4 regions of the Devosia lacusdianchii genome follow, and region 4 is predicted to be linked to each of the others. Evidence: riboswitches for the same ligand, from Rfam matches in the RefSeq annotation. Region 4 holds a riboswitch; each other region holds the start of a gene.
What was found. Region 4 has a riboswitch for cobalamin ahead of MF606_RS14535 ((2Fe-2S) ferredoxin domain-containing protein). Riboswitches for the same ligand answer to the same signal wherever they lie in the genome.
Positions count from the first base shown of each region.

Region 1: another riboswitch for cobalamin. It lies ahead of metE (5-methyltetrahydropteroyltriglutamate--homocysteine S-methyltransferase); the one in region 4 lies ahead of MF606_RS14535 ((2Fe-2S) ferredoxin domain-containing protein).
Region 2: another riboswitch for cobalamin. It lies ahead of MF606_RS12690 (ATP-binding cassette domain-containing protein); the one in region 4 lies ahead of MF606_RS14535 ((2Fe-2S) ferredoxin domain-containing protein).
Region 3: another riboswitch for cobalamin. It lies ahead of MF606_RS04085 (CbtB domain-containing protein); the one in region 4 lies ahead of MF606_RS14535 ((2Fe-2S) ferredoxin domain-containing protein).

Region 1 covers NZ_CP092483.1:3,892,748-3,900,095, reverse strand. Annotated here, with positions in the region: gene MF606_RS19170 (nucleoside hydrolase) at 1-331, opposite strand, end outside; gene MF606_RS19165 (LysR substrate-binding domain-containing protein) at 496-1,365, shown strand; gene metE (5-methyltetrahydropteroyltriglutamate--homocysteine S-methyltransferase) at 1,362-3,611, opposite strand; cobalamin riboswitch at 3,799-3,989, opposite strand; gene MF606_RS19155 (AAA family ATPase) at 4,101-4,655, shown strand; cobalamin riboswitch at 4,733-4,885, shown strand; gene MF606_RS19150 (ribonucleoside-diphosphate reductase subunit alpha) at 4,994-7,348, shown strand, end outside.
Region 2 covers NZ_CP092483.1:2,565,652-2,572,999, forward strand. Annotated here, with positions in the region: gene MF606_RS12670 (head GIN domain-containing protein) at 1-433, shown strand, start outside; gene MF606_RS12675 (vWA domain-containing protein) at 496-2,160, opposite strand; gene MF606_RS12680 (hypothetical protein) at 2,366-2,788, shown strand; gene MF606_RS12685 (iron chelate uptake ABC transporter family permease subunit) at 2,793-3,194, opposite strand; gene MF606_RS12690 (ATP-binding cassette domain-containing protein) at 3,110-3,325, opposite strand; cobalamin riboswitch at 3,564-3,779, opposite strand; gene MF606_RS12695 (glycerophosphodiester phosphodiesterase family protein) at 3,856-4,839, shown strand; gene MF606_RS12700 (hypothetical protein) at 4,873-5,337, opposite strand; gene MF606_RS12705 (DMT family transporter) at 5,606-6,538, shown strand; gene MF606_RS12710 (DMT family transporter) at 6,632-7,348, shown strand, end outside.
Region 3 covers NZ_CP092483.1:829,138-836,485, reverse strand. Annotated here, with positions in the region: gene cobN (cobaltochelatase subunit CobN) at 1-735, opposite strand, end outside; gene cobW (cobalamin biosynthesis protein CobW) at 739-1,794, opposite strand; gene MF606_RS04090 (CbtA family protein) at 1,791-2,558, opposite strand; gene MF606_RS04085 (CbtB domain-containing protein) at 2,580-2,765, opposite strand; cobalamin riboswitch at 2,802-3,012, opposite strand; gene MF606_RS04080 (hypothetical protein) at 3,033-3,632, opposite strand; gene MF606_RS04075 (DUF2164 domain-containing protein) at 3,724-3,978, shown strand; gene MF606_RS04070 (DMT family protein) at 3,988-4,344, shown strand; gene zigA (zinc metallochaperone GTPase ZigA) at 4,325-5,533, opposite strand; gene aztD (zinc metallochaperone AztD) at 5,599-7,348, opposite strand, start outside.
Region 4 covers NZ_CP092483.1:2,947,438-2,954,785, forward strand. Annotated here, with positions in the region: gene MF606_RS14525 (FecCD family ABC transporter permease) at 1-80, opposite strand, end outside; gene MF606_RS14530 (ABC transporter substrate-binding protein) at 77-1,024, opposite strand; gene MF606_RS14535 ((2Fe-2S) ferredoxin domain-containing protein) at 1,021-1,779, opposite strand; cobalamin riboswitch at 1,880-2,088, opposite strand; partial or broken gene MF606_RS14540 (YnfA family protein) at 2,124-2,407, opposite strand; gene MF606_RS14545 (aminotransferase-like domain-containing protein) at 2,421-3,794, opposite strand; gene MF606_RS14550 (aminotransferase-like domain-containing protein) at 3,960-5,165, shown strand; gene MF606_RS14555 (DMT family transporter) at 5,214-5,699, shown strand; gene MF606_RS14560 (DMT family transporter) at 5,696-6,118, shown strand; gene MF606_RS14565 (aldehyde dehydrogenase family protein) at 6,159-7,348, opposite strand, start outside.

The DNA of each region.
Region 1 (7,348 bases), 950 kb from region 4:
CCTGCACGGCGTGCTTGTTGCCCGGCTTGCGGCTGGTCTGGGGCAGGTCGGCGCCGGAACTGTCGAGGCCACTGGGGCCGTGGAATTCGGCGGGGAAATCGTAGCGGTGCAGCAGCGGCTGGACGGTGCCGCGATAGACCGGGACGTCGAGGGCAAAGGCATCGACGATGCGCAAGGCATTGTTGGTGGTGTTATCGAGCGAGGCATTGCCGCAGACGGTGGTGATGGCCTCGAGCTGGATTGCCGGATGGGACGCCGCCAGCAGAATGGCCGCCATATCATCATGGCCAGGATCGCAATCGATAATGATGCGGTGGGGAGTGCTGGTCACGTGATATTTCCTAATTGATGATAAAAACTAGACAGTGCCTCCACGCGTCAAATCCCGCCGAAACCCGGCTGGATGCGCGAGAAAACTTAGGCTAAGCTAGGGGAATGTGACGGTTCTAAATAGCAAATTTTCCAGAGTTCAGTTGACTTTTCCTGAGGTATTGGATGCTGCATCTGCTCAATGCGATCAGGGCGTTCGAAGTGGCGGCGCGGCTGGGCAGTGTGCGCAAGGCGGCCGATGAGCTGCATGTGTCCAGCGGGGCCATCAGCCGCCACATCAAGAACCTGGAAGACGAGCTTGGCATCGACCTGTTTCAGCGCGGCAACCGCTCGATGCGGTTGACGCCGGGGGCGGCAGCGTTCGCGGCGACGGTCACCGAGGCTTTTGCCTCGATCAACCGAGGCGCCGAGCATCTGCATACGTCGAGCCAGACCACGCTGATGATCACGGCGCCCGATACGTTCATGCTGCGCTGGCTGGTGCCGCGACTGCAAAGCCTCGAGGCCGCTTTGGGCGGCATTTCGGTGCGACTCACGACCTGGACGCGGGAGATCAACCCGGCCGATCGCTCGATCGACGTCTATATCGGGGTCGGTCCGCTGCGCGATATTCCCGGTATGACGGTGGCGGCGGTGGCGCCGGAAACCTTCGGTCCCGTGGTCAGCCCGATGCTGTTGCGCGGGCGCGAGGTGACGATGGACCTGCTGTGGAGCCTGCCGCGGCTCGATATCCGCTGGCCGCCCGACATGTGGACCAACTGGGCGCGTGAGGCGGGTATCGCGCTGCCGCCGCGCGAAACCATCTGGTACGACGCACTGTCCTTCAGCGTGCAGGCCGCCGAGGCGGGACTTGGCGTCGCCATAGGTCCCGGCCCAGCGATCACCGACGCGCTGCAGCACGGGCGCCTCGTGGCGCCGCTCGGCATGGTGACGCGCGCCGGCAGCTGGTTCCTCGCCTGGCGCGACGATCGCTCGCCGCGGACCATGAGCCTCATCCGCCGCTGGTTCCAGCAGCAGATGTCGCCGGGCGTCTAACGCAGGGCCCTGGCCGTGGCGACGAGGTTGGCGAGCGACGCTTCAACTTCGGGCCAGCCGCGGGTTTTGAGGCCACAGTCGGGGTTGACCCAGAGCTGATCGGCGGGAATGCCATGGGCGGCCTTGCGCATCAGGGCCTCCATGTCCGCTTGGCCGGGCACGCGCGGGGAGTGGATGTCCCAGACGCCGGGGCCGATCTCGTTGGGGTAGCGGAAGTCGCGGAAGGCTTCGAGCAGTTCCATGTCCGAGCGCGAGGTCTCGATCGAGATCACGTCGGCATCCATTTCGGCAATTGATGGCATGATGTCGTTGAACTCGGCATAGCACATGTGGGTGTGGATCTGGGTGTCGTCGGCGACGCCCGAGGCCGAGGCGCGGAAGCAGTCGACGGCCCAGCGCAGATAGACGTCCCAATCGCGCTGGCGCAGAGGCAGGCCCTCGCGCAGGGCCGGTTCGTCGATCTGGATGATGCCGATGCCGGCGGCTTCGAGATCGATGACTTCGTCCCTTATGGCCAGCGCGATCTGGCGGCAGGTTTGCGAGCGTGGCTGGTCGACGCGCACAAAGCTCCATTGCAGGATGGTCACCGGGCCGGTGAGTATGCCCTTCACCGGGCGGTCGGTAAGCGCGGCGGCATAGGCAGACCACCGCACCGTCATCGGGGCGGGACGCGAGACATCGCCATAGATCACCGGCGGCTTGACGCAGCGGCTGCCATAGGACTGGACCCAGCCGTTCTTGGTGAAGGCGAAGCCATCGAGCTGTTCGCCGAAATATTCCACCATGTCGTTGCGCTCGAACTCGCCGTGTACGAGCACGTCGAGGCCGAGGCGTTCCTGGATGCGCACGGCGCGTTCGGTTTCGGCTTCGAGGAAGGCGTCGTAGGCGGCGACGTCAATCCGGCCCTTTTTGAAGGCTGAACGCTGCTCGCGCACTTCGCTGGTCTGCGGAAACGAGCCGATCGTGGTGGTGGGGAATGCCGGCAGCTTGAAGCGATCACGCTGCGCGACGCGCCGCTCTGCGAAGACACTCTTTCGGCTTAGATCGGTCGGCTGGGCGGCGCGATGTGCGACCTCGGGCCGGTGGATGCGCGCCGACTGGCGATGCGAGGCGGCGGCTGCTGCACTGGCGTCGAAGGCGGCCTTGGCCGCGCCGCGGCCACGCTGCATTGCGGTCGAGAGCGCTGCGACTTCGGCGAGCTTCTGGCGCGCGAAGGCGAGCCAGGAGCGTAGTTCGTCGTCGAGGTCGGTTTCGCCATCGAGATCGACCGGGGAGTGGAGCAGTGAACAGGAGGGGGCGATTTCCAGCCGGTCCGGACCGACACTATCCCACGCCTGGTTCACCAGCGCGAAGCGGGCATCGAGGTCGGCCCGCCAGATGTTGCGGCCGTCGATGACGCCAACCGACAGCACTTTGCTGGTGGGTAGCGCCTTGAGCACCGTGGCCAGTTGCTCGGGTGCCCGCACCAGATCGATGTGGAGGCCGGCGACGGGAAGGCTGGCGGCGAGATCGGTGTTATCGAGCAAGGCGCCGAAATAGGTGGCGAGCATGATGCGTGGTGCGACCGGCTGCAGCACTTCATAGGCACGGCGCAGGGCAGCGCGCTGGACGTCGCAGAGATCGAGCGCCAGGATGGGTTCGTCGATCTGCACCCATTCTGCGCCCTCGGCCTTGAGGGCGGCCAGCAGCTCGGCATAGACCGGCAGCACGGCGTCGAGCAGCGAGAGCGGATCGAGCCCATCGTCCTTGGCCTTGCCGAGGCTCAGCCAGGTCACCGGCCCGACCAGGACCGGACGGGTTTCGATGCCCAGTGCCTTGGCCTCGCGGTAGTGATCCAGCGCCTTGCTGGTCGACAGGGCGAAGTGCTGGCCGGCGTAAAATTCGGGGACGATGTAGTGGTAATTGGTGTCGAACCACTTGGTCATCTCCATGGCCGGGGCGGCCGCACTGCCGCGCGCCATGGCGAAATAGAGCTGGTCCGGATCGCTGATGCCGGCAAAGCGCGGCGGAATAGCGCCCAGCGCTGCGATCGTGTCGAGCATGTGGTCGTAGAGCGAAAAGTCGTTCGACGGAATGATGTCGATGCCGGCAGCCTGCTGGAGTTGCCAGTGGCGGGCGCGAAGCTCACGGGCGGCGGCATGCAGGGCAGCGGCGTCGCTGTCGCCCTTCCAGTAGGCTTCGAGGGATTTCTTCAGTTCGCGATGGGCGCCGATGCGCGGGAAGCCGAGATTGGCCGATTTGGTCATGATGGTACCGATGCATGAATGCGCGCCCGCCGGCTGCGCTTGAGGCGGCCACGGTCCGGGCGTCGACAATGGGGATGAGCTAGGGCAGCGTCAGGAGCGACGCATTCGGGTCCCGGGCAAGGGTACGGTGGGCAGCGAGAAGTTCGTCATGGCATGTCCTCGACCAGTCCACCCGACCGGCGTCATGTGAGTGCTCAATCCCAAGGTAGGTCTCCTGGCTTGCGGTTATCGCGGATGCTCGCCTTCCCAGCTTTCGCCAGTGGCTCGATGAGCATCCGTCACCGCCTACAGTTGCGGGGGCAGCTCCGGACTTGGGTTTGAGGCCCGCACCGGATTCCCTGTTATCCCCTTGCGGGGACCATGGGCAGCATCAGCATGCATCGGGCGGGATCGTCCGTCAATCAAGACATAAAGATTTCTTTATATCTCTGCCGCTTGCGAAATGGCGCGGTGGCAATGTAGGGGCAGAGACGAAGGGGCGGTTGGACAATGCGGATCGCGATCACGGGTACTCATGGAACCGGCAAGACGACGCTGGTCGACGACTGGGTCGCGGCCCGTCCGCATTACGAAAGCGTGCCCGAGCCTTATTGGCTGCTGGCTCAGCAAGGCGTGCCGTTTGCCGACGGACCGACTTTGGCTGACCTCGAAGAGCAGCTCGGGCAAAGCTGCTCCCTGATCATGGCCTCTGCCGGGCAGGATGACGTCATTTTCGACCGGTGCCCGCTCGACTTCATCGCCTATCTCGACGTGGTCAGCGCCCAAGAGGGATTTGAGTGGACCCCGAGCGGCAAGCTGCTGGGCCGAATCGAGAAGGCGCTGTCGACGCTCGACGTGCTCGTCTTCCTCCCGGTGTCGCGGCCGGATGAAATCGCGGTCGCAATCGAGTTCCCGAAATTGCGGGCGCGGGTGGATGCGAGGCTCAAGACCATGCTGCGCGATGACGATCTGGGTTTGCTGGAAGATGGCCCGCGCCTCCTCGAAGTAACGGGCACACGGGAGCAGCGCCTGCTGAGTCTCGGAGCCGCGACGGGCGAGGCGTAATCCCCGCTGTCCACAGCCGCATTCACGCTGGTCAAAAATCCTTCACAAGGGATTGACGGGAATCTCGAACGAGCACACTACATATGGTGTGTCGTGGTCGCCCGGTTCGCAAGGACGGGTGATAATAGGGAAGCCGGTGCGAACCAAGTTCTGGTCCGGCGCTGCCCCCGCAACTGTGAGAGACCGCCTCGGCGGCCAAGCCAGATACCTGCCACGACAGGTTAGAACGTCCACGGGCGGGGTGTCCCGGTTGGTCGCAAGCACGAGCTTGGCCGATCGGTCATGCCGTTGCGCGCGCCCCGATCCCGCCGTCCACCTACGGGGTCTTTGGGGGTCCAATGTCGCAAGTCGAAGCTCATCTTCAGTCCGATACCATCTTGCCGTCGGCGTTGGTTGCCGCCGATCGCGCGCCGACTGCCGAGCCTGGCTATTCCATCATCAAGCGCAATGGCGGCACGGTGCCGTTCGATCGCTCCAAGATCGCCGTGGCGCTGACCAAGGCGTTCCTGGCGGTGGAAGGCAACAAGGCGGCCGCCTCGCGGCGGGTGCATGAAATCGTCGAGGAGCTGACCGCGGACGTGTTCGCGGCGCTGAGCCGGCGGGCGAAGGATGGCCGTGTCTTTCACATCGAGGATGTGCAGGACCAGGTCGAGCTGGCGCTGATGCGCGGCGAACACCAGAAGGTCGCCCGGGCCTATGTGCTCTATCGCGAGGAGCATGCGAAGGCCCGCGCTGCCGCCAAGCCGGTCGAGGTCGCTTCGCCTGTCCTGACCATGACCCTGGCCGATGGTACGCGTGCGCCGCTGGACGAGGCGCGCCTCGCCACGGTTGTCGCCGAAGCCTGTGCCGGTCTCGAGGGCACGGCGCCCGACGCCATTCTCGAAGAGACGCGGCGCAACCTTTATGACGGTATCTCGCTCGACGAGCTGGCGCTGGCGCCGATTTTGGCGACCCGCACTTTGGTCGAAACCGAGCCCAATTATGCCTTCGTCTCGGCCCGGCTGCTGCTCGACAAGCTGCGTCGCGAGGCCCTGAGCTTTGTCGCCGGCCGGCCGGAACAAGCGACGCAGGCGGACATGGCGACGCGTTATGCCGAGTATTTTCCGGACTATCTTGCCGTTGGCATCGCGCACGAGCTGATCGATCCGGAGCTGAGCCGCTTCGACGTCAAGCGCATCGCCGCCGCCATCAAGCCGGAGCGCGATACCCAGTTCCAGTATCTGGGCCTGCAGACGCTCTATGACCGCTATTTCCTGCATGTCGAGCGCAATGTGTTCGAGCTGCCGCAGGCCTTCTTCATGCGCGTCGCCATGGGGCTGGCCGTGCGCGAAATCGATCGCGAAGCCCGGGCGATCCAGTTCTACGACCTGCTTTCGAGCTTCGACTTCATGGCCTCGACGCCAACGCTGTTCAATTCGGGCACGCTGCGGCCGCAGCTCAGCTCTTGCTTCCTGACCACGGTCGCTGACGATCTCGACGGCATCTTCAAGGCGGTGAAGGACAATGCGCTGCTGGCCAAGTATTCGGGTGGTCTCGGCAATGACTGGACGCCGGTGCGCGGTCTTGGCGCCCATATCAAGGGTACCAATGGCGAGAGCCAGGGCGTGGTGCCCTTCCTCAAGGTCGCCAACGACACCGCCATCGCCGTCAACCAGGGCGGCAAGCGCAAGGGTGCGGTCTGCGCCTATCTCGAAACCTGGCATGTCGACATCGAGGAATTCCTCGACCTGCGCAAGAATACTGGCGATGACCGCCGCCGCACGCATGATATGAATACGGCCAATTGGGTGCCAGACCTGTTCATGGAGCGCGTCGAAGCGGGCGCCGACTGGACGCTGTTCTCGCCGGACGAGGTGCCGGATCTGCACGATCTTTACGGCCCGGCTTTCAAGACGGCGTATGAGGCTTATGAGGCCAAGGCGGCCGCAGGCGGACTTAGGGTGCATCGCAAGGTCAAGGCGCTCGATCTGTGGCGCAAGATGCTGACCATGATCTTCGAGACCGGGCACCCCTGGATCACCTTCAAGGACCCCTGCAATATCCGCTCGCCCCAGGGCCATGTCGGCGTGGTGCATTCGTCCAATCTTTGCACCGAGATCACGCTCAACACCTCCAAGGACGAAGTGGCGGTGTGCAATCTCGGCTCGATCAACCTGCTCGCCCATGTCGGGGAGAACGGGCTCGATCTGGTCCGGCTCAAGCGCACGGTCGATGTGGCCATGCGCATGCTCGACAATGTGGTGGACATCAATTTCTACACTATTCCCGAGGCGCGGAAGTCCAACTTGCGGCATCGTCCGGTCGGCCTGGGGCTGATGGGGTTCGCCGATGCGCTGCAGGCGCAGGGTATCGCCTATGCGTCGGATCGTGCGGTGGAATTTGCCGACACGTCGATGGAGGCCATCAGCTATTTCGCCATCGGGGCCTCGACCGATCTGGCCGAAGAGCGCGGTGCCTATGCGTCCTTCCAGGGGTCGCTATGGAGCCAGGGTGTGCTGCCGATCGACAGCCAGGACCTGCTGGCCAAGACGCGCAGCGAGATCAATATCGACCGCACGCAGCGGCTCGATTGGGAGACCTTGCGGAGCCGCGTCAAAACCGTCGGCATGCGCAATTCCAACACCATGGCGATCGCGCCGACGGCGACGATTTCCAACATTTGCGGCGTCAGCCAGTCGATCGAGCCGGGCTAC
Region 2 (7,348 bases), 380 kb from region 4:
TGCCATCACTGTCGATATCACCATGCCGGCAGTCGCTGGCATTTCGACCAGTTCGGGTGCCGATGTTAGGGCAAGCGGTCTGAAATCGAACAAGCTCGATCTAGACGCCTCAAGCGGCTCGGACATTACCCTGAGCCAGGCAGCCCTGGGGGCGGTAAGAGCCAGCGCGTCGAGCGGCGCGAACATGGAATTGTCGGGCACCTGCGAAACCATCGACGCCGAGGCCTCCAGCGGCTCAGGCATTAGCGCCGGCGACCTGGTATGCGAAAACGCGACCGTCGAAGTCTCCAGCGGCGCTGATATCGAGGTGCATGCCACCGGGACACTGAAAGCCGAAGCGTCGAGCGGCGGGGATGTCGATGTGGCCGGCCGGCCGACACGAACCGATTTCGAATCTTCGAGCGGCGGCGACGTCTCGTTCGAAGAGGAGTAAGCCGGTCCACGCCAACAAAAAGGGCGCCCCACGCGGGCGCCCTTCGCATTCGTAGCGGCGGCTTACTTCGACTTGCCTGCCGGCACGATCGCTATCTCGCTGCGTTCGCCACCGACGATGGTGATCGGGGTTTCCTGATCAAGACTGATGATCAGGTAGTCCCCGGCAGCCAGCGTCGTACTGAAGTCCGGCCCGTAGCCATAGTCGAAGGATTTGCGGTTACCGGCAATATCGGCCTTGGCCGAGACCAGCTCCACATAGTCGTCACCCGGCGTGGTGACCGCGAGAACGCCTGCGTCGAGAATAACCGGAACGTCCGTCAGTTCACCCGTCTTGACGGTGAACGGCACCTCCCCCGATGCACCGCCCAGGTCATATGTCGCAACATAGTCACCGGGCGGCAGTTCGAAGCTGAGGTCGCCGCCATACTGGTAGGCGACCGACTTCCGCGAACCATCCAGCGCCTTCTTGGCCTCCAGAACCTCGATGAATATGTCGGCCTCGATGGGGCTGCCTTCGACGTAGAACGAGGCGACCTTGGCCAGGCCCACACCAACGATCACGTCCTCGTCGATGGTCTCGCCGGCCTTGGCGTCATAGGTGCGGGTCACCTTGGCCTCGCCAATCGAAACGTCGACCTCAATGGCGCCAGCCGGCACGACGACGTCGATATCGCCATATTGCGTGGTCACGTACTCGTTCGCGTGGCGGATTTCGGTCGCCGCGTCGTCATCCACCGGAGCGCCTTCGCTTGGCATGGGATGCAGCTTGAGGATGGTGCCGTTGATGACGAAGTGCGGCGTCGCGACCTTGCCAGCCACGATGGTCACCGGCTGCGACGAGGTCGCGTAGCCCAGCGTGGCGCTCAATATGTAGTCGCCCGGCTCCAGTGCGCCCTCAAAGGTCGAGTAGTAGTTCGTGCCGACATATTCGCCCGCCGTGCCATCGGCAGCGACGGTGTGCCATTCCCAAACCAGATCGGCATCCTCGTCGACAATGTCCGGACCGCCTTCGGACAACGAAGCCGTGGGCTTAAGGTTGTAGTCGGCAACAGGCTCGGGCGCCGGGGCCGGCTCGGGTTCTGGTTCAGGTTCGACCTGCGCGACCTCGGCAACCGTCGAGCTCAGCGCATCGACCAGGGCTGCTCCGTCATTGGCCGGCAGATACTTGCCGCCGGTGTTTTCGGCGAGGCAGGCAACCTGTTGGCCCTCTTCGTCGGAAAGGCCAAAGCCCAGCACGTGGGTGGTGAAATCCACACCTTGAGATTCAAGCTCGGAGGCCAGGGCGCACGGATCGACCTCGCAGGTTTCGAGCCCATCGGTAATCAGGATGACCGTCGCTTTTTCCTCGGTGAAGCGCAGATCTTCCGCGGCTAGCCGCACTGCGTCCGAAATTGGCGTCATGCCCTTGGGATTGATCGCGTCGGCGGCGGCGACAATCGCCGAGCCGGTGCCCGTTGCCGGCTCAACCAGCATTTCGATATCGGCGCAATTGCCCTTTTCGCGGTGCCCATAGGTCATGAAACCCAGCTCAAGATCATCCGGCAGAGTAGCCAGCACCGAGGCCAGGGTTTCGCGCGCAATGGTGATGCGCGCCTTGCCATCGATCTGAGCCCACATCGAGCCAGACCCATCAAGCACGATAATGGCGCGTTCGGCGGCAACCGCCGGCAGCGCCATGCCCAGGGCTGCGACCGCCCCAAGCACAAGATTACGGATGATCCGCATAGAATTGCCCTCCAACAACACCAGCCCCGTTATCGAGGACTGCGTATAAGCGCGCAATTCAAATCATGCCTCAGATGACGCCTGGATGAACACTGCATTCAGCGCGAGTTATGACTTACGGGCGATTTTGTGGTCGGATTCCAAAATGCCACTATCAGGTCGTAGCAAGAGCCCATCATTCGCTGACTTGAGGATATTCCCGCCGATGGCGCCGATCGTGGAACTGTTGGGAGCGCGCTATGGCGACCTCCCCAAAATGCGGCAACTCGCCGGGCTTTCGCTCCAATTGGAGGTGATCGGGGACCAGAGCTATGTGTCGCTGCCCGAGGCCGGAATTTCGTTGGTATTGCCTGATGGCGTCATGGTGTCAGCGGTGCAGGTCCACGGGAGTACGTCAGGTTTCAGCCAGTTCGCTGGGGAGTTGCCCCATGGCATAGACTTCTCAATGGGACGCGAACACGCTCGCGCGCTTCTTGGCGACCCGGACAGCGAGGGTGAAGCACGGAACCTTCCTCTGCTCGGGTTGAAACCAGCATGGGACAGCTTCCTGATGGACGGCTATCGGCTGCACCTCGAGTACACGATCGACACAACTAGCATCCAGCTCGTTTCAATCATGCCAAGGTAGGCCGCTATTCGGCCCCGGTCTGGCGCCAGCGCATTAGTCCGATGAAGAACAATCCGCCGATAATGCCGGTCAGTATTCCGATGGGCATATCCTGCGGTGGAATCAGGATACGCGTAACAATGGCGGCTAGAACGAGGAAGATGGCGCCAACCAGCGCCGATAGCGGGAGCACCCGTCGGTAGTCGCCGCCGACGGCGCGTTGCGGCGACGCTTCAAAGGTAACACCGCGGTTACAGCTCTGGACCGGGACGCGATAGCCGGCGGCCAGGGCCGTGCTGGTAGCGGTCGCGGCCAAGGCAATGGCGGAGACACGATGCGGCGTCAGCCCAAGTTCGACGATCTCGGCGACACTGAGCCCGAAATCCGACGCCTGCTCCTGCAGAACCGTGGCAACGCGCCGCGCCACCGATTTGCCGACAGCGTCCAGATGTCGTCGCCGTCCAGAAGCACGAGACCGCTGCTGGGCCGGTGATAGCGATAGAGGCAGCGCAGCAGGCTCGATTTGCCTGCTCCATTCGGGCCGACCAACGCCAGCATCTCCCCTGGCTCGACGCTGAGCGACAGCGGCCCGATAATGGGCTACCCCGGGATCGCACCCCAGGTCAGGCCCTTGATGTCGAGGCGCGCCGGCCGATCACCGGTGAAGCCATCAGCCGTAGACTTGCCGTGTGCCATCGCTGGCTCCGCCGTATGGCGAGAGGTCACGGGCGATCCGAGCAGCGATTATGCGACAGCAACTGGTCATCATCGTCTCCCGCGGCACACCTCGGCCGGGTTAAAAGGAATGATGACGGCAAGTCTCCTGGCTTGCGGGTCGCTGCGGCTCCGGCCCTTCCCAGCCTTTCGGCCAGTGGTTCATCCCGGTGTCGCTATCCGCTCACAGTTGCGGGGGCAGCCACGGTATTGCGCCCTGATGGGTACGTCGCACCGTGTTCCCTTTTAATCCCGCCGCCCGAGTTGGGTGGCAAGAACCATCGGCGTGCGTGATGCGCGATTTTCGTCGGCAAGGCAAGGCGCCTCATTTCAACCCAAATGGCGCTGGAGCCTTCATTGGCTCGGAGGGAATCATGAGGCGTTGGCTGGGACGGACGCTGCTGGCATTGCTGGTGCTGGCGGCAGGGATTTACGTGTTCAACGCGAGCTGGCGGGTATCTCCGCCAAGCGATCCCCAGATCACGCTGATCGCGCATCGCGGCGTCCACCAGACCTTCGACCGCAGCGGGCTCGAAAACGACACCTGCACGGCCGAGCGCATCGGTCCGCCGGAGCACGGCTTCATCGAGAACACGATTCCCTCCATGCAAGCTGCCTTTGCCGCAGGCGCTGATATCGTCGAGCTCGACGTGCACTCGACCACCGATGGCCAGCTCGCCGTGCTGCATGACTGGACCATCGATTGCCGCACCGAAGGAACAGGCGAAACCCGCAGCCACGAGATGGCCTATCTCAAGTCGCTCGACGTCGGCTACGGCTACACCGCCGATGGTGGCGCCAGCTACCCGTTGCGCGGCACCGGCGTGGGGCAGATTCCCGAACTGAAGGAAGTGCTGTCGGCGATGCCTGACGGACGCTTCCTGATCAACTTCAAGAGCCGCGAGGCGCGCGAGGGCGACATGCTGGCCAGGGTGCTCAGCGACAATCCGGAGTGGCGTCAGGCAGTGTGGGGCGCCTATGGCGGCGACGAACCGACCTATCGCGCCGCAAACCAGATCGATGGGCTCGCTGTCTGGTCACGGCGCGGGCTGGTCGACTGCCTCGTGCAATATGGCGGGCTTGGCTGGACGGGTTACATGCCGCAGGCCTGTCGCAACACCAAGGTGATGGTGCCGCTCAACGTGGCGCCCTGGCTGTGGGGTTGGCCCAACCTGTTCCTCGAACGCATGCGCAACGCCGGCAGCGAGGTGATCCTGCTCGGGCCATACGAGTCAGGCGATCCCGGCGCCGCCGGCATCGATACGGTGGAACAGCTGGCGCAACTGCCCACTAGTTTCGATGGCTACCTGTGGACCAACAAGATTGAGATCATCGCCCCGGTGCTGACCGCGCAATAGCGGCCAAAGCCTGCCGGCGTCTGAGATCGGCCTCTATCCCGCAATTTTCGCCCGGCGATGCACGAAATAGGCACCGGCTTGGCCGCTATAGCCGAAATAGACAGCACCGAGCACTGCCGCGATGTGAGCGATGCGGCTGCCGGTGATGATCCAGGTCACCGGATCAGCCTTGGTCGCAAAGGCCAGAACATTGCCACCGCCGATAAGCCAGCTCGCCGGTTCCATGATCAGCGAAAAAGTTCCGAGCCCACCGTAAAGCAGGGTCAGGGCATGGCGGGCAATGTTCGAGCCACGCATCATCAACGTAGCGAGCACGGCGAGCAGCGCAAAGGCCGACAGACGGATAGTCAATTCCGCGCCGCTATTGAGGACCGCATCCAACGGGCCGCGAGGATCGACGGCGAGGCGCGTGCCGACTTCGAGAATGGCGGTCGCAATGGCGAGCATCCACAGCGCGAAGGCCAGGCGGACAGTGTGAGGCACAACAAGATGAGGCATGACAATCTCCCGCGGCAATAGGCTTGAACCCAACATTGCGAAGCCGCACGCGCCGGTCTGCTATGGCCTGGCCGGATGCCGCTGCCGAGAGGGTGTTTCGCGAACCGCCGCATTGCGCGACGAAGCTGCGATTTAGGGGAGTGAAGCTTTTAACGGACCGGCGCTAGCCGCGCAAAAGCGCCGCAGCCCCAACTATCCCATCGACGGAAGCGGCGCGGCGCTCTAGGGTCGCCGCATTGCCTGAAACACTCGATTTTCTGGATGTATCATGCCGGTCGGCGTGCTTTATGCTGTTATCGCCTACTCGGTCTATTCCTGCGGCGACGCCATCATCAAGGGCTTCGGACAGAGCCTGTCCGTCTTCGAGATCGGCTTCTTCATCGCCGTCTGCTCACTGATCCCCGCCGCCTTCGTCAAACCCAAGGGTGAGCGCTGGCGCGACAGCTTCAAGCTCAAGCATCCCCGCCTGGTTCATCTGCGCTCCTTCAGCGGGGTCGCGTCATCGACACTGGTCACCTACGCCTTCACCACCATCGCCTTTGCCGAGACCTATTCGCTGGTCTTCATGATGCCCCTGTTCATCACCGTCATGTCGGTGCTCATCCTCAAGGAGCGGGTGGACGCCATTCGCTGGAGCATGTTGGCGCTAGGCTTTGTGGGCGTCATGCTGGTTGTGCGCCCGGGCTTCCGCGAATTGGAGCCCGGCCATCTGGCGGCGCTGGGCTGCGCCCTCTTTGGCGCAATCTCGACCACGGTTCTGCGGGTCGTAGCGCCAACCGAAAAGCGAGTGAGCCTTATCGCCCTGCCCGCCATCTACCTCATCGTGGTCAATTTCGTACTGATGCTGCCGACATTCGTCGTGCCGACTTGGCAACAATTCGGCTTGCTGGCCGCCAGCGGCAGCCTTGTCGGCATGGGGCATATCCTGCTGATCGCCGCGACCCGCAACGCGGCGGCGAGCCAGGTCGCGCCGATCCAGTACGTGCAGATCGTCTGGGCCATCGGGCTGGGCGCCTTCTTCTTTTTCGAGTACCCGGACCTCCTCGCCTATATCGGCCTGGCTGTGGTCGTGGTGTCCGGACTGGTCAATGTGCTGGTGGACGGAGGCCGCGCCCGGATCGCGGGCCGCTTCGCCGAATACCGGGCCCACCGCCCCGGCCCTCCGAGCAATATTACCGAAGTGCAAGGCCCTGAAATTTAGCTGCCCGAGAGGCAGCGGAAGCGTCGACGGCAAGCGGAGACGTTTGTATGGTAGGCCAATTCCCGAGTCTTCCTCATACTTTCTGGATTTCCGATGCCGCTCGGCGTCCTGCTCGCCTTTCTGGCCTATGCCAGCTTTTCCGTCGCCGACGCGCTGATCAAGGCCACCGGCCCGACCATGTCGGTGTTCGAGATCGCGTTCTTCACCACGAGTTTCTCGATCATTCCCGCCATGCTGACCAAGCGTGGCGAACGCTGGCGCGATCTCTACAAACTCCAGCATCCCTGGCTGGTCCATCTGCGCTGCGCCACGGCCATCTCCGGCACCGCCTGCGTGATGTATGCCTTCACGCACATCCCGTTTGCCGACGTCTATGCCATCGGCTTCCTGACGCCGATAATGGTAACCGTGCTCAGCGTGCTGGTGCTGAAAGAGCACGTCGCACTGCACCGCTGGTTGCTGCTGATCATTAGTTTCCTCGGCGTCGTGCTGGTGATCCGGCCCGGCGTGCGCGACCTGCAATTGGGTCATCTGGCCATTTTCTGCAGCGTTTTCTTCGGCGGGATCACCACCATCATCCTGCGCCACGTGGCACCCAAGGAGCGGCGGGTCAGCCTGGTTGGCCTGCAGGTGCTCTATTCGGGCCTGTTCAACGGCTTGCTGATGATTCCGTTTTTCGTGCTGCCGTCGCTCGAGCAACTCGCCATTTTCCTCGGCATCGGCCTCATTGGCGGCACCGGCGGCCTGCTGCTGATCGCTGCGGCCAAGCGCTCGCCCGCCAATCTGGTGGCGCCAGTACAGTATAGTCAG
Region 3 (7,348 bases), 2.1 Mb from region 4:
TGCGAGGCCCTGGGCTTCGAGCGCGGCGATCAGGGCTTCGATGGTGGCGGTGCCGGCGCCTTCGAGGGCGGCGCGGTAGAAGAGGATGGGGATGTAGGTTGTGCTGGCACGATGGATCGCGCGCAGGCCGGCTTCGTCGGTCATGCCGGTAGCGGGGTGCCAGAGGCCGAAGCGGGCGAAGGGCTGGGGGGCTAGGTCGTTGAGGAAGGCCCCCTGACCCGGCGGCTGCGCCGCCGACCTCTCCCCGGAGGGGCGAGGTAAGAGACGGTTGAACGTCTTGAGGATCGTATCGGCGTTGTCCGGGCCGCCGGCGATGAAGAGGCTGTGGAGCCTCGTCCAGTCGTCGGGGTGGATGGTCGAGCGCGATTGCAGGATGGGATCGGGGTTGGCATCGCCCGGGAGCAGTGCCAGCGGGATCTTCCTGTTGGCGCAGAGGGCGATCAGTTCGTCGACGCCGTACTGGAAATAGGCAGCGCCGCCGATGAGGCGGAGGACGACCAGACCCGCATGGGCGACCGTCTTTTCCAACCAGAGATCGACCGAGAGATTGTTGGAGAGGCGCAATGTGTTGGCGAGACGGAGTTCGGCCTCCCCTGCCCGATCGGCGGCGCCTGCCAGCATGGCCAGTTCGCTATCGGCGGACGAGGCAAAGACCAGCGCCCCGGGGCGCTGGTTGAGGTCGATGGCTTCGCCTTCTTGCTGGATGGCGCCGGCCTGGGCGGAGAGGAGGTGCATAAGCTAGGCAGCGACCGCCATTGCCCGCTGCAGGCTGGCCGTGATGGCAGCATGGTCGAGTGGGCTTTCGCCGATCACCACAAGCGCGGTTTCGCGAACCTCGCCGTCTTTCCATGGGCGGTCGAAATAGGCGGTGACGCGCGGACCGACGGCCTGGATGGCGAGGCGGGCGGCGGCGCCCGGGACGGCGGCGAAACCCTTGAGACGCAGCACGTCGTGGTCGCGGATGGTCTGCTCGATTATGGCGAGCAGGTCGTCCTTGCCTGATATGGCTGGGATGCGCAGCGAGAAGCTGTCGAAATCGTCGTGCTCGTGGGTTTCGCCGCCGTGTTCGAGCTCATGATGGCTGGGGCGGTTGGCGATGTCGTCTTCGCTGCTCATGCCCATGCCGAGCAAGGCGGTGATGTCGACATGGCCGTTGTGAGCATGGACCACGCCGACGCCGGGGCGCAGCTCTGCCCGGATATTCTGCTCCACCTTGGCGAGGGTCGCCGCATCCACAAGGTCCGCCTTGTTGATCACGACGAGATCGGCCGAGGAAAGCTGGTCCTCGAACAGTTCGCCGAGGGGCGTCTCGTGATCGAGCATTTCGTCCTGGCGGCGCAGGGCGTCGACCGCGGCTTCGTCGGAGGCGAAGCGGCCTTCCGCGAGCGCCGAAGCGTCGGCGACGGTGACGACGCCATCAATGGTCACCTGCGCCTTGATCTCGGGCCAGTTGAAGGCGCGGATGAGGGGCTGCGGCAAAGCGAGGCCCGAGGTTTCGATGACGATGTGATCGAATTTTTCGGGGCGGGCGAGCAGAGCCTGCATGGTGGGGATGAACTCGTCGGCCACGGTGCAGCAAATGCAGCCGTTGGAGAGTTCGACCATGTCCTCTTCCCGGCAGGTCTCGTCGCCGCAGCCGGCGAGGATATCCTTATCGACGCCCAGGTCGCCGAACTCGTTGATGATCAGCGCAATGCGCTTGCCCTTGGGGGCATGAGCCAGCAGGTGGCGCACGAGAGTGGTCTTGCCGGCGCCGAGAAAGCCGGTGATGACGGTGGTCGGGATCTTGGTCATGCGGTGGCTCCTGCAGGGGTGGTGGCACGGCTGGTGGCGAAGAGGTCGTTGAGCTTGCCGAAGACCACGCCAAGGATCAGCCAGAACACCAGCGAGGTGCCCAGGGTAACGGCGGCGAATTCGGTGGCGAGGTGGGCCGGCACGGCGCTCGATTCGTCGGGCGCGGCGGGTGCGCCGATGATGTGCGGCACAGCGACGAGCGCGATGGCGACAGCGATGGCCCAGCTGGCGCGGGTCTTGGCGAGAAGGATGAAGGCGGCGCCGGTGGCAAGGGCCGTACCGATCCACCAGGCCTGGCGCCCGACGAGGTCGGCGGCCGGCATGCCAGGCAGTTCGGGCGGCAGCCCATAGGCGGGGGCCAGCGCGAAAGTCACGAAGCCGGCGACGCCCCAGAAGAAGCCATTGCCGAAGGTGATGGGGATATTGGCGAACATGGAGACGGCGCCGATGACCAATGCGAAGCCAGCGGCGGCGAGCACGGTAGCGAGCGAGGTATAGGCCGTGCGCTCGAAACCATCCTGCGGCGCCCATTCCTCGGGTTCGGCGGCGGCGGTGGCAACGGCGTCATGCTCATGCTCTGGCATGCCGGCGGCGTGCTCGTGATCGGCAGCGACGGCCGCCTCACCGTGGCTATGACTGCCTTCACCCTCGAAGGTCTCAGCGTGAAGAATAAGCGGCGTGACGCGGAAATGCTGGAGGCCTGCGGTGACCAGGCCAGCACAAAGCGCTGCGAGAAGCGCAGCGGCAAACAAATTGCGGATCATGATTTTTCTCTCGCGCTCTGCCTAGTGGCAGGGGAAACCCATAGCGTGGCGGGTATCGTGCGCGCCGTTATGCAGGCGGAAATCGCCAGCAAAACCGGTGCCAACCAGGAGGGTCAGACCGAGAACGAGCGCCAGCGAACCGGCGATGAGGCGTTGAGAGATCGAGAGCGACTGGATGCCAGTCGAGGTTTTTGTCGTCGTATTCATGGCGGCACCCTCCGTGCGCGGAATAGATGAGCTTGACGCTCGGTTCGGGTGCCGGCAGGTCTCCTGGCTCGCGGTGGAGATAGCGCCCTCGCCTTCCCGGCTTGCGCCAGTGGCGTGATGAGGGCACGCACCGCTTACAGTTGCGGGGGCAGCCACGGTTTAGGCCCCTGATGGGTAATCCGCACCGTGTTCCCTTTTGATCCCCTTGCCACTACGGACGCGGGGAACCAACACGGGTCCAGAGTTACGCCTGCGAGGGGGTGGCGGTCAATCGCGGAAATCGGGGTGGGGATAGCCGATGGAAAGCGTATCCACCCGCACATCCATCAGGTCGAGCAAAGGGTCGGTCGACTTCACCTCAACGTCCCCATTGACCGGCATGGTGTCGACACCTTCGAGATTGGCGTGCGGGAAGAGGCCGACGGACAGGTGGCAGCCGCCGGGTAGGTTCGACAAAGCGCCGGTCCGGAAGCTGGCAAAGCCGCCATAGTCCCAACCGAAGCCGTTAAACGTAAATGCCTCGCCATTGATCGCTTCGAGTTCAGCCAGCGTCGTGCCGATATGAACGCCGCCATGGGCAAGGGCTTTGCTGGGTAGCTCGATATTGCCGGGATCGCGCAGATTGTCCTCGTCCCACCAGACGAACTGCAGGGCCTTGCGGGGATCGCCTGGAAAGACCGTAGTCGCCAGCATCTCGGTGCCCTCGGGGCCGGGCACGATGCCGGTTTCGACATTGTCGGCACCATAGATCTCGATGAGCCGGGCTTCGGAGCTATCGATGGCAAAGGCGCCTTCGCAGGCGATCTCCTCGGCGAAAGCCGGAGCCGTCAGGGCGAGTGCTACGAAAAAGGTCGCGCGGGCAAGCATGATTTCTCCTCCGATGACCAAGTTTGCGCTACCGCACGGTCATCCGCAATCAGCGACTCGCGATATGAACCAGAGCTGAAGGAGAGCAGCCATGAAACCCATCAAGTTCAGCCGTGAGGAAACCAAGGCGATCGTCGATGAGATCCGGGACTATTTCCGCAACGAACTCGACCAGGATATCGGCGCCATTCCGGCGGAAATGCTGATGATGTTCTTCGTCGACAAGATGGGGGCTTATTTCTACAACCGCGGCCTCTACGACGCGCAGGCGCTGATCCGCGAGCGGATGGATAGCCTGACCGACGACATTTTCGGGCTGGAACAACCGACCAAGCATCTGCGCTAGGAGGCGTCCTTGGGCTTCAACTTTGCCACACTGGCTCCGATTGGACTGCTGCTCGCGTCCAACGTCTTCATGACCTTTGCCTGGTATGGCCATCTCAAGTGGCCGACATCGGCGCTGTGGGCGGCGGTGCTGATCAGCTGGGGCATCGCCTTCTTCGAATATTGGCTGGCGGTCCCGGCGAACCGGATCGGCGAGGCGGTGTACTCGCCGTCCGAGCTCAAGACGATTCAGGAAGTCATTTCGTTGAGCGTGTTCGCGGTTTTCACCGTGTTCTATTTCGGCGAGAAGCTGACGGTGAACCACGGGGTGGGGTTTGCCCTCATCGCTCTCGGCGCGTTCTTCATCTTCAAGGGGCCGCTGAAGTAGGCCCCCAGGCCGGGAACGGGTCAGGCAGGCGGGCCCAGTTGTCCGGGTGGAAGCTGTTGGCGGGCACAAGGCAGGCGTCAAGGTCACGGCGAATGGCATGCTCGTCCATCGGATCGAGGCCGATAAAGACGATCTCCTGACGGCGATCACCCCAAACGGGATCGAGGTAGGGCGTCATCGAGCGGCGCCAATCGGCGTCGTCGGGCCAGCGCTGCTTGGGGACGGCCGCCCACCAGAGTCCGCGGCGCTGGGTGCGCACCAGCGCGCCGGCCTGGCTGATTTCGCCAACGTAATGCGGCCGGGTCGCCAGCCAGAAGAAACCCTTGGCGCGGACGACACCTGCCCATGAGCTCTTGATGAACTTGTCGAGCAAGGCCGGATTGAACGGACGGCGGGCGCGGTAGACAAAGGAGCGGATGCCGTATTCGAGGGTTTCGGGCACGTGATCGGAAAAGCCGTTCAGTTCCTTGAACCAGAGCGGATTGGCCTCGGCCGCTTCGAGGTTGAAAAGGCCGGTATCGAGCACGGCATCGAGCGGCACTTCAGCGAAGTCGGTTTCGATGATGCGGGCGACCGGGTTGAGCGCCTTGATGATCTGGCGGGCCGTCTCGCGATCTTGCGGCGTGGCGGTCGAGACCTTGTTGAGCACGATGACGTCAGCGAACTCGATCTGCTCGACCAAGAGGTCAACCAAAGCGCGCTCATCGTTTTCACCCATGGTCTCGCCGCGATCGCGCAGAAAATCTGACGAGGCGTAGTCTTTGAGCAGGTTGGCGCAATCGACCACGGTCACCATGGTATCGAGCCGGGTGATATCGGAGAGCGACACGCCGCGCTCATCGCGGAAATCGAAGGTGGTCGCGACCGGCAGCGGCTCGGAAATGCCGGTGGATTCGATCAGCAGGTAATCGAAGCGGCCGTCGCGGGCGAGCCGGGTCACCTCCTGCAGCAGGTCGTCGCGCAGGGTGCAGCAGATGCAGCCATTGGACATTTCCACCAGGGTTTCTTCGGTACGGCTGAGGTTGGCGCCGCCCTCGCGGACCAAAGCGGCGTCGATATTGACCTCGCTCATGTCATTGACGATGACGGCGACGCGGCGGCCCTCGCGGTTGTTCAGGATGTGATTGAGGAGCGTGGTCTTGCCGGCGCCGAGGAAGCCGGAAAGCACCGTGACCGGTAGCTTTGTCATGAAAGTCGCCTTGGGGCTGAAAGGTGAGCGGTGTCCGGCAAGGCCGGACGCCTCGATGCGTGCAATCAGTGCGCGATCATCTCGCCGACAATGTCTTCGGCGCTGAGTTCCGAGGGGTAGTAAGTCGGCCAGTTGGTCAGCTCTTCAAGGAGGGCAGCGCGATCATCGCCCCAGTAGAGGTGATAGTGGTCTGCATCCTGCGGCGCGATGGCGTGGTCACTGAACTGGATGAACTGCGGTGCCGCGTCAGCGCCCTCGGTCTTGGCGAAGATGAAGCGCACCCCACGATTGCCCTTTTCGTAGGTGAGGACTTCGTAGCCGTCATATGCATAACTGGCTGCCGCAGGCTCGCCCTCGCCATAGAAGGTGACGGTATCACCGGCAATGGTGATGCGATTGACGTCCGTCTGGTAGCCCACAGTGTAATAGGACGTGTATTCCTCGGCCGTCTTGGTGCCGGCTTCAGCCTTGTGTTCCATCACCGGGGCCAGCGTTCCATCGAGCAGCAGCGGGTAAATCGACTGCCAGTCGCCAGCCCAGTCCGCAAGGGCGCGGTCGGCAATCTGGCTGTCCTCGAAGTAGCCCTTATAGACCTGATCGTCATGAGCGTGCGCATGCGCGTCGCCTTCACCATGAACGACGCCCGAGCCACCAACCGCGACGATATTGTAGGGCGCACCCTCGAGCGCGATGCTGCGGGTTTCGGTGAAGGTGGCGATATCGATCAGGTGGATTTCGCCGGCATTGGGATCGGTCACGGCGACAACGTCGTTGGCGACGGCGATGCGGGGACGCGGCAGGCTCCATTCGCCATCCATCGAATAGGGCTCGGTGACGGTGACGGACTGCGCGATCGTGCCGGCGACGACGTCGATCTGGTTCAGCTTGCCGTCTTCGGTGAAGACGTAGGCGAATTTGGGCCGGATGGGATCGACCACGAAATGCACCCGGCGGGTCGGCAGGTCGATAAGGCGGAAGGGTTCGTCGGCGACAGGATCAATGGTGACGACCTTGTCTGGCCCGTAATTGCCAAGGAAGTATTGCAGGGCAACGCCACCAATGAGCGTGGTGGACTTGCCTTCAGGCAGGCCGGTGTAGGGCAGTAGTTCGACCTGCGGCTCGCCCGAGCCGGTGACGACAAGCAGGCCCTCAGCGCAGGCGATCAGCAGGGTATTGCCCGACGCGGCTTCACCGTGCAGGTCGGCGCAGGCGTACAGGTCGCCCACGGGCGTGCCGGATTTATCGAGGACCTGAACGCCGATGGGGAGTCCGGTCGGGTCGGCGGCGTTGGGAACAGAGACGATGGTGTAGTCGCCCCAGGGAACGGCCACGCCGTGATGGGGGGCGCCGCTATCGAACTCGGCGGTGGCAATGTCGCCGCCATCAAGCCAGTCGGCTTCGGTGACGACGCGGGTCTTGCCCTCGCCATCGAAGAACAGGGCGATCTTGCCGTTATGCTCGACAAAGTGGACCGGCTTGGTGCCGGCGACCGTGGTGTCGATGGCTGCGGGGGCGGTGATTTCGATATCGCCGTGATCGCCATGGTCGTCGATGGCGATGCCACTGTTGATGGCCGACACCTGGTTGCCTGCACCCTGTACGGCGTAGACCGCCTTGCCGGAATGAGTGACGTAGAGCGAGGCCGGACTAGCGAGTGGGAAGGTGCCGAGGGTGTCGCCGGTCGCCAGCTCGATGACGGACAGTTTCGGGGCGGCATGGTCGGACACGAAGAGGCGCCAGGCGGAGGTGGTGTCTTCGGCGAGGGCCGGGGCGCTCAGCGCGGTGGCGGCGAGCAAAGGAAGCAGGAGGCGAGCG
Region 4 (7,348 bases):
GCCGCAACGATGAGCGCCACCGGCAGCGCCCGCAAATGCTCCCGCCAGCCGGCGGGAGCATTGAGTGTGTCCGTGGTCACGGGAACAGTTCCGGATAGAATCCGGCCGCCAGCGTCCGCACTGCCTCGGGGTTGCGCACGCCCTCGAAGGCCGAAGGCAGCGGCAGCACCACGAAGCGGTCGTTCTGCACGGCCGGCACACTGGCCAGGGCCGGATTGGCCTTGAGCAGCGCAATCTTGTCGGCGGCGCTCACCTGGCCATAGTCGTTGATCACAATCACCTCGGGCGCCCGCGCCACGGCTTCTTCCCAGCTCACATTGGCCCAGGTTTCGTCCACGTCGGCGAACACGTTGACGCCGCCGGCCAGTTCGATCAGGTGCGTCTGCAATGCCTTGCCTGTCGTGTAGATGGCGTCGGTGCCGCTGTCATAGACCATGACCGTCACTGGCGCGACGCCGGCCGCCTTCACCGTGTCCTGCACCGCGCCGATGTCGGCCTTGATGCTCTCGATCAGCGCATTGGCCTTGGGCTGGATGTCGAAGATCTGCCCCAGCTTGGCAATGTCCTCATAGACCACGTCCATGGTCGCGCCCTTGATCAGCGTACCGGTCACCGCATAGGCGTTGATGCCAAGCTCGCCGAGCTTTTCCACCGGCGCCACCGCCGTGTCGCGATAGGCGCTGAGGCGGCCGAAGGTGAAGTCGGCATTGGTGCCCAGCACCACTTCCAGCGATGGCGACCCGGTGCCATCGGACAGGATCGGGATGGCATCGTACTCGGCCTTGAGGCTGTCGAGCACCGGGTGGTTCATATAGGCGGTGCCGACCATTTTGGGCGCCAGGCCCAGCGCCAGCGCCAGCTCGGTGGTATGCCCGTTGAGCGTCACCATCCGCTCCGGCGCCTGCTCGAATACCAGCGTGGTTTCGCCATTCTGGATGGTCAGCGGGTAGCTGGTCTGCTGCGCCAATACCGGCGCCGAAACGGCCAGCAACAGGCCGGCCGCAAACAGGGTCGTCAACTTCATGGGGTCTCTCCAGATGAAAGGGATGGGGTGTCCAGCGGCGCAACATGCTGGACGATCAGGTCGGGCAGCGCCTCGCCGGCGCCGATGACGGTGGTGACGAAGCGCTCCACCGCCGCGCGGTCGAGCAGGCGGTACCATTCGCCGCGCGGATAGGCGGCCAGCAGTGGCCCCTGGCTGCACGGGTAGAGGCAGCCGGTCGTCGCCACCAGGCACTCCTTGCTGAGGCCGGCAGCGGTCAGTGCTTCAGTGAGCGCAATCTTGAGATTGGGAGCGCCGCGGAAATGGCAGCGCGGCCCGGTGCAGACCAGCAGGTGGTGCTTGAAGGGCGGCGCCTTGTTCCAGCCCGGCTTGCCCAGGCTCGGCTTCTGGTCGGTGATCGCCACCGCACCGTCGGTCCGGTCCACAGCGGCCTGTGCCATGCGTCCAAGCATATCGGCGTCGATCAGATCGTCATCGCCCAGCAGCAACTCGACGCCGTCACCGCGCTCGGCCTTCCAATGCGCCAGCACACCTGGAATCCAGGCCGCCAGGCTCTGCGAAAACGGCAACCCCAGCAGTTGCACCAGTATGCGCCCATGACCCTCATCGGCCAGCTCATCCAGCACCATGCCCAGATGCGGGCCGGTGCCCTCCAGCCGCACCAGCCGCGCCGGCACAGGCGATGCCGCGAGCAGGCCTTCAGCCAGCGCCGCCTGTCGGCCGGCACTCAGATATTGCTGGGATATGCAGAAGACTATTGCGTCAGGTCGAGCCATCTCGCCTTCTCCATAAGGGAGAAGGCCAATTCATCGACCGTGCCACGAAATTCGTGCCAGGTTCCAATCGCGCCCCCTGCCGGGGCACCTCGCCCGGCTACTTGGTCTTGCGCTCTGGCAGGTCTCCTGGCTCGCGGCTCTGGCGCTATCCGCAGCCTTCCCGGTCCCGGTGGACCAGTGGCATGCGCACGGATGGCTCGCCGCTTACAGTTGCGAGGGCAGCCACGGTATTGGCCCCTGATGGGTAATCCGCACCGTGTTCCCTTTTAATCCGCGCGTCCTGGCGGAACCGAAAGCGCGTCACTGGTAGCCGATCGCTTTTCCCCTCGCAAGAGGGCCGTCGGCTAACCGCGCGGCGCGAAGAGGATGATGCCAGCCGCGATCAGCGCCAGCGCGCCGCCGGTAAGGTCCCAGCGATCGGGCACCCGCCCCTCCACTGCCTACGGCCAGGCCAGCGACGCCACGATGTAAACGCCGCCATAGGCCGCAAAGGTTCGCCCGGCATGCTCGGCCGGAGCCAGCGTCAGCAGCTAGGCGAAAGCCACCAGCGCCGGCACGCCCAGAAGGCAAAACACCCGGCAATCTCGGCCAGCGCCGCCCCGGCATAGATCAGCGCCGTACTCACGATTACAGGCACGGCGCTACACCAGCACGTCTTCGTCGGTCGCCAGTATCTCGGCTATGATTTTGAGTCCGCGCTCCAGCATTGGCCGCGTCGGCGGCGCCATGATGCAGAGGCGCACCCCGGCCACCGGCGCCTCCCCCACCTGCACCGCCGTCGGTGGCGTCAGGCGCACCCCGGCCTCGCTGGCGCGCCGCGAAAATTGTTCCGCCCGCAATGCTGTCATCGGCAGCCACACATGTGGCGCCCCGCCAGGCATCGGAACGCTGGCTATGCCCAGCGCGACCTTGGTCAGCGCCAGCCGTTCGGTTGCCTCGGCGCGGATCGCGGCGAGTGCCTCCGCCGCTAGCCCGGTTTCGATCATCGCTATGGCAAGTTCGGCCGCATAAGGCGGCTGACCCCAGCTTTCCGCTCGCAACCGCCGCCGCACGCTCGCAGCCAGCGATGCTGGCGGCGCGATCACCCCCATTCGCACTAACGGGGTCAGGCTCTTGGATAGGCCCGTGACATAGATCACACGGTCAGGCACCAGTTCGCGATAGGTCAGGTTCCCCTTGGCCGCGTAGAACCCATAGATGTCGTCCTCGACGATCATCGCCCCGCGGCGTTCGGCGATGCGGGCCAGAGCCCGGCGCCGCTCCGGCCCCGTCTCGAACCCCAGCGGGTTCTGGCAGACCGGCGTGGTGTAGACGATCCGGGCACCGGTTGCCGCCAAAGCGGCGTCCAGCGCTTCGGGAATGAAGCCCTCGCTGTCATGCGCCACCGGCGACATGGTCATGCCAAGGTTGGTTGCAGCCGCAATGGCACCGGGAAAACTCGCGCTCTCGGTCAGGATGATCGTCCCGGCGATATCACGCAACGCAGCGAAGGCGAGATGCAGCGCCTGCTGCGCACCGTTGCAGAGAAGAATTTCGTCGGCATCAACAGCGGTGCGCGTCTGGCTCAACCACCCAGCCATGATGCGCCGTTGCCGCGCCGTCCCGCTGTGATCCTCATAGCCACCGAGGACGAGGCGGAGCGCATGCGTGTTGGCCAATTCCGTCGCCTCGGCCAGTCTCTGCGCACTGATGACCGGCGGCGGTGCGTTGATCGCCAGGTCGATGATACCACCATCGTCCTCGCCCACAGCCGAACCGAGCACGAACGTCCCGCGTCCGATTTCTCCCCGAACCACGCCACGCGCGCTAAGCGCATCGATAGCGCGGGTCACGCTGCCGATGGATACGGAAAACTGCTGCGCCAGCTGCCGGTGCGTCGGCAGGCGCGCCCCAGTCCGATAGCGCCCCTCGGCAATGGCCATCTCGACTGCGCTGGCCAGCCGCTCGTGCAGCGGCTGGCCATTGTCAGGCAGGTTCAACATTGTATCGCTAACGGCAGAAATTGTATCACTCATGAGCGAAGCCTTACGCTGAATGACACTGATTGTCCAACGCTCCATTAGGCCCCAAACAAGCTCCGGCCGGCGCCATCAGGCCAAGTCACATCCAATTATGTCAATACTATTGACATAACAATGATTGCCTGTTTGTATCACTCGTATCATTGCATGGTGAGACAAATGACGCCATCGGAATTTCGCCTCTCGTCCCGCGCCCAATCGATGAAGGCTTCGGAAATCCGCGAGCTGCTGAAGCTGGTGGGCAAACCGTCGATGATCTCGTTCGCGGGCGGCATACCCGATCCCGGCCTGTTCAATGTCGGCCTGTTTCAGGATGCCTGGCGTCACGCCTTCGGTGGCCCATCCATCGCCCGCGAGGCGCTGCAATATTCGACCACCGAGGGCTATGCGCCGCTGCGCCAATGGCTGGCCGACCACATGCGCAAGCTCGGCGTGCCCGCGACCGCGGAAAACATCCTCATCACCTCAGGTTCGCAGCAGGGGTTGGACCTCGTGGGCAAGCTGCTGCTCGACAAGGCCAGCAAGGTCATCACCGCGCGCCCGACCTATCTCGGCGCCCTGCAGGCCTTCTCCGCCCTCGAGCCGCAATTCGTTCCCCTCGAAGCACCGCAGCCGACCGGCCCCGATGCAGCCCGGCTGATCTACCTGGTCCCCGATTTCGCCAACCCAACCGGCCAGACCATGAGCCGGTCGGCACGCCAGAACGCCCTCGATCAGGCCAAAGTGCTCAACGCCGTGATCGTCGAGGACGCCGCCTATTCGTCCTTGCGCTATGACGGCGAAGACCTGCCCGCCATCGCCGCACTCGATGCCGCCGAGGCCGGCTCGATCGATGCCACACGCACGCTCTACTGCGGCACCTTCTCCAAGACGCTGTCGCCCGGACTACGGATCGGCTGGATCTGCGGCCCGGCAACCCTCATCCGCAAACTGGCCATGCTGAAGCAGGGCGCCGACCTGCACACCGCGAGCTTCAACCAGATGGTGATGCACCAGGTCGCCGAAATGGGCTTCGATAGCCAGCTCGAACGCATTCGCTCCGTTTACCGGGTCAGGCGCGATGCCATGCTTGCGGCGCTTGATCACCATGCCCCGCCCGGCCTGCGCTGGAAGAAGCCGGAGGGTGGCATGTTCATCTGGCTCGAACTGCCCGACCACATCGATGCTTATGTGCTGCTGGAGCAGGCCATCCGCCAGGACATTGCCTTCGTCCCCGGCGGCGCATTCTTCCCCGACGGCGCCGGTCGCAACACCATGCGGCTGAGCTTCTCACTGAGCGACGAAGCCCAGATCGAGGTCGGCATCTTCAAGCTCTGCAGCCTCATCGGCCAGCAGGCCATGGCCAAGGCGGTCAATGTGTACTGAGAAAGCCCGTGGTAAGGTTTCGATCCCACCATCGAATCGGACCTTCCCATGACCTCCGGCACCGAGCGGCTTAATCCGCTGCATCTGCTGGCCGCCTTCGGTACGGGCGGCCTGCTGACCCTTATGATTCATTTCAACGGCGAACTGGGACGCCACGGCAACGCGTTGTTCTCGTCCTGGGCGGCGCACGGCACTGGCACCGTCGCAGCCCTGCTGTTCCTCGCAATCCTCTATCGCAGCCGCCGCACCACCGCCGATAGGCCGGCAGGCAAAGCTCCGCTCTGGGCCTATCTCGGCGGCATTTCCGGCGCGGCGACGGTCATGTTGACCTCGACCACGGTCAACTCGCCGCTCGCTCTTTCCGGCACCCTGGCCCTGGGCCTCGCCGGGCAGGTGGTGTTTAGCCTCGCCGCCGATCGCTGGGGCCTGTTCGGCCTGCCCAAGCGCATCCCCGGCCCGCGCGACCTGGCCGCCCTGGCCCTGATCGTGGCCGGCAGCACGCTCATCATTCTCTTCGGCATGGGTGCGGCATGACCCTCTCGATCGCCTTCGCCTGCCTCGCCGGCATCCTCGTCGGCCTCAGCCGCCAGCTCAACGGACGGCTCGCCCTGTCGAGCTCGCCGTTGATCGCGTCGTTCTGGAACCACATTGTCGGCTTCGTCGCGCTGACCGCCCTGGGCCTCGCCATCGGCGGCCTGATCCCCGCGGGCGCTGCCCACGCCCCCTGGCACGCCTATATAGGCGGCCCCATCGGCGTCGTCTTCGTCGCCGCTGGCAGTTGGCTCATCCCACGCATCGGCGCCGTCAACACCGCACTCCTCGTCATCGGCGGCCAGATGGTCTCGGGCGTCGTGCTCGACCTGGTCCGACAAGTGCCCAGCACGCTCTGGGCCAGCGCGCTCGGTGTGGTTTTGATCCTGGCCGGCATGGCCCTGACCCAACGGCGGCGTTAGCCCCTTCACCTCTCCCTTTGGGGGAGAGGTAAGGGTCCCCCTAGCCAGCAGCCGTATAAGCCGTCTTCACCACCGTGAAGAACTCCGCCGCATACTTGCCCTGCTCGCGTGAGCCATAGCTCGAGCCCTTGCGCCCGCCAAACGGCACGTGGAAATCCACACCCGCCGTCGGCACATTGACCATCACCATGCCCGCCTCGGCATTGCGCTTGAAGTGCGTCGCATATTTCAGCGACGTGGTGACGATACCGGCCGAAAGCCCGAATTCGGTATCATTCGCCGTCGCCAGCGCTTCCTCGTAATCCTTGACCCGGATCACCGACGCCACCGGCCCAAAAATCTCCTCGCGGCTGATCCGCATCGAATTGGTCGCCTCGGTGAACAGCGTCGGCTGCAGGAAGTAGCCTTCGGTCGCCGCCTTCACCAGCTCGCCGCCGGCTGCCAGCTTGGCCCCTTCGGCCTTGCCGATGGCGATATAGTCCGTGTCCTGCTTGAGCTGGCTCGGATCAACCACCGGGCCGATCTCGGTATTCTTGTCGAGCGCATCGCCAACCCGCAGGTTACGCGTCCGCTCGGCCAGCGCCTCGACGAACTTGTCGTGGATGCCCTCGGTAACGATGACACGCGAACTCGCAGTGCAGCGCTGCCCCGTCGAGAAGAACGCCGACTGCGCCACGCTCTCGACCGCGACCTTGAGGTCAGCGTCATCCAGCACCACGGTCGGATTCTTGCCGCCCATCTCAAGCTGGAACTTGCGGTTATGCTCGATCGAAGCCGCCGCCACGCGCTTGCCGGTGCCAACGGAGCCGGTGAAGCTGATGGCGTTGACATCCTTGCTGTCGAGCATGGTCTGGCCAACCACCGAGCCTTTGCCCATCACCAGGTTGAGCACGCCCTTGGGCAGACCGGCGCGCACCAGAATATCGACGATCGCCCAGGTCGAACCCGGCACCAGGTCGGCCGGCTTGATCACCACCGTATTGCCGTAAGCCAGCGCCGGCGCAATCTTCCAGGTCGGGATGGCGATCGGAAAATTCCACGGCGTGATGATGCCGATCACCCCGATCGGCTCGCGCGTGATTTCGACACCCACGCCAGGACGCACTGATGGCAGCACTTCGCCAGCAAGCCGCAAGACTTCGCCTGCGAAAAAGTCGAAAATCTGCGCCGCACGGGTGACTTCGCCAATGCCCTCCGGCAGCGTCTTGCCCTCTTCGCGGCTCAGCAGTT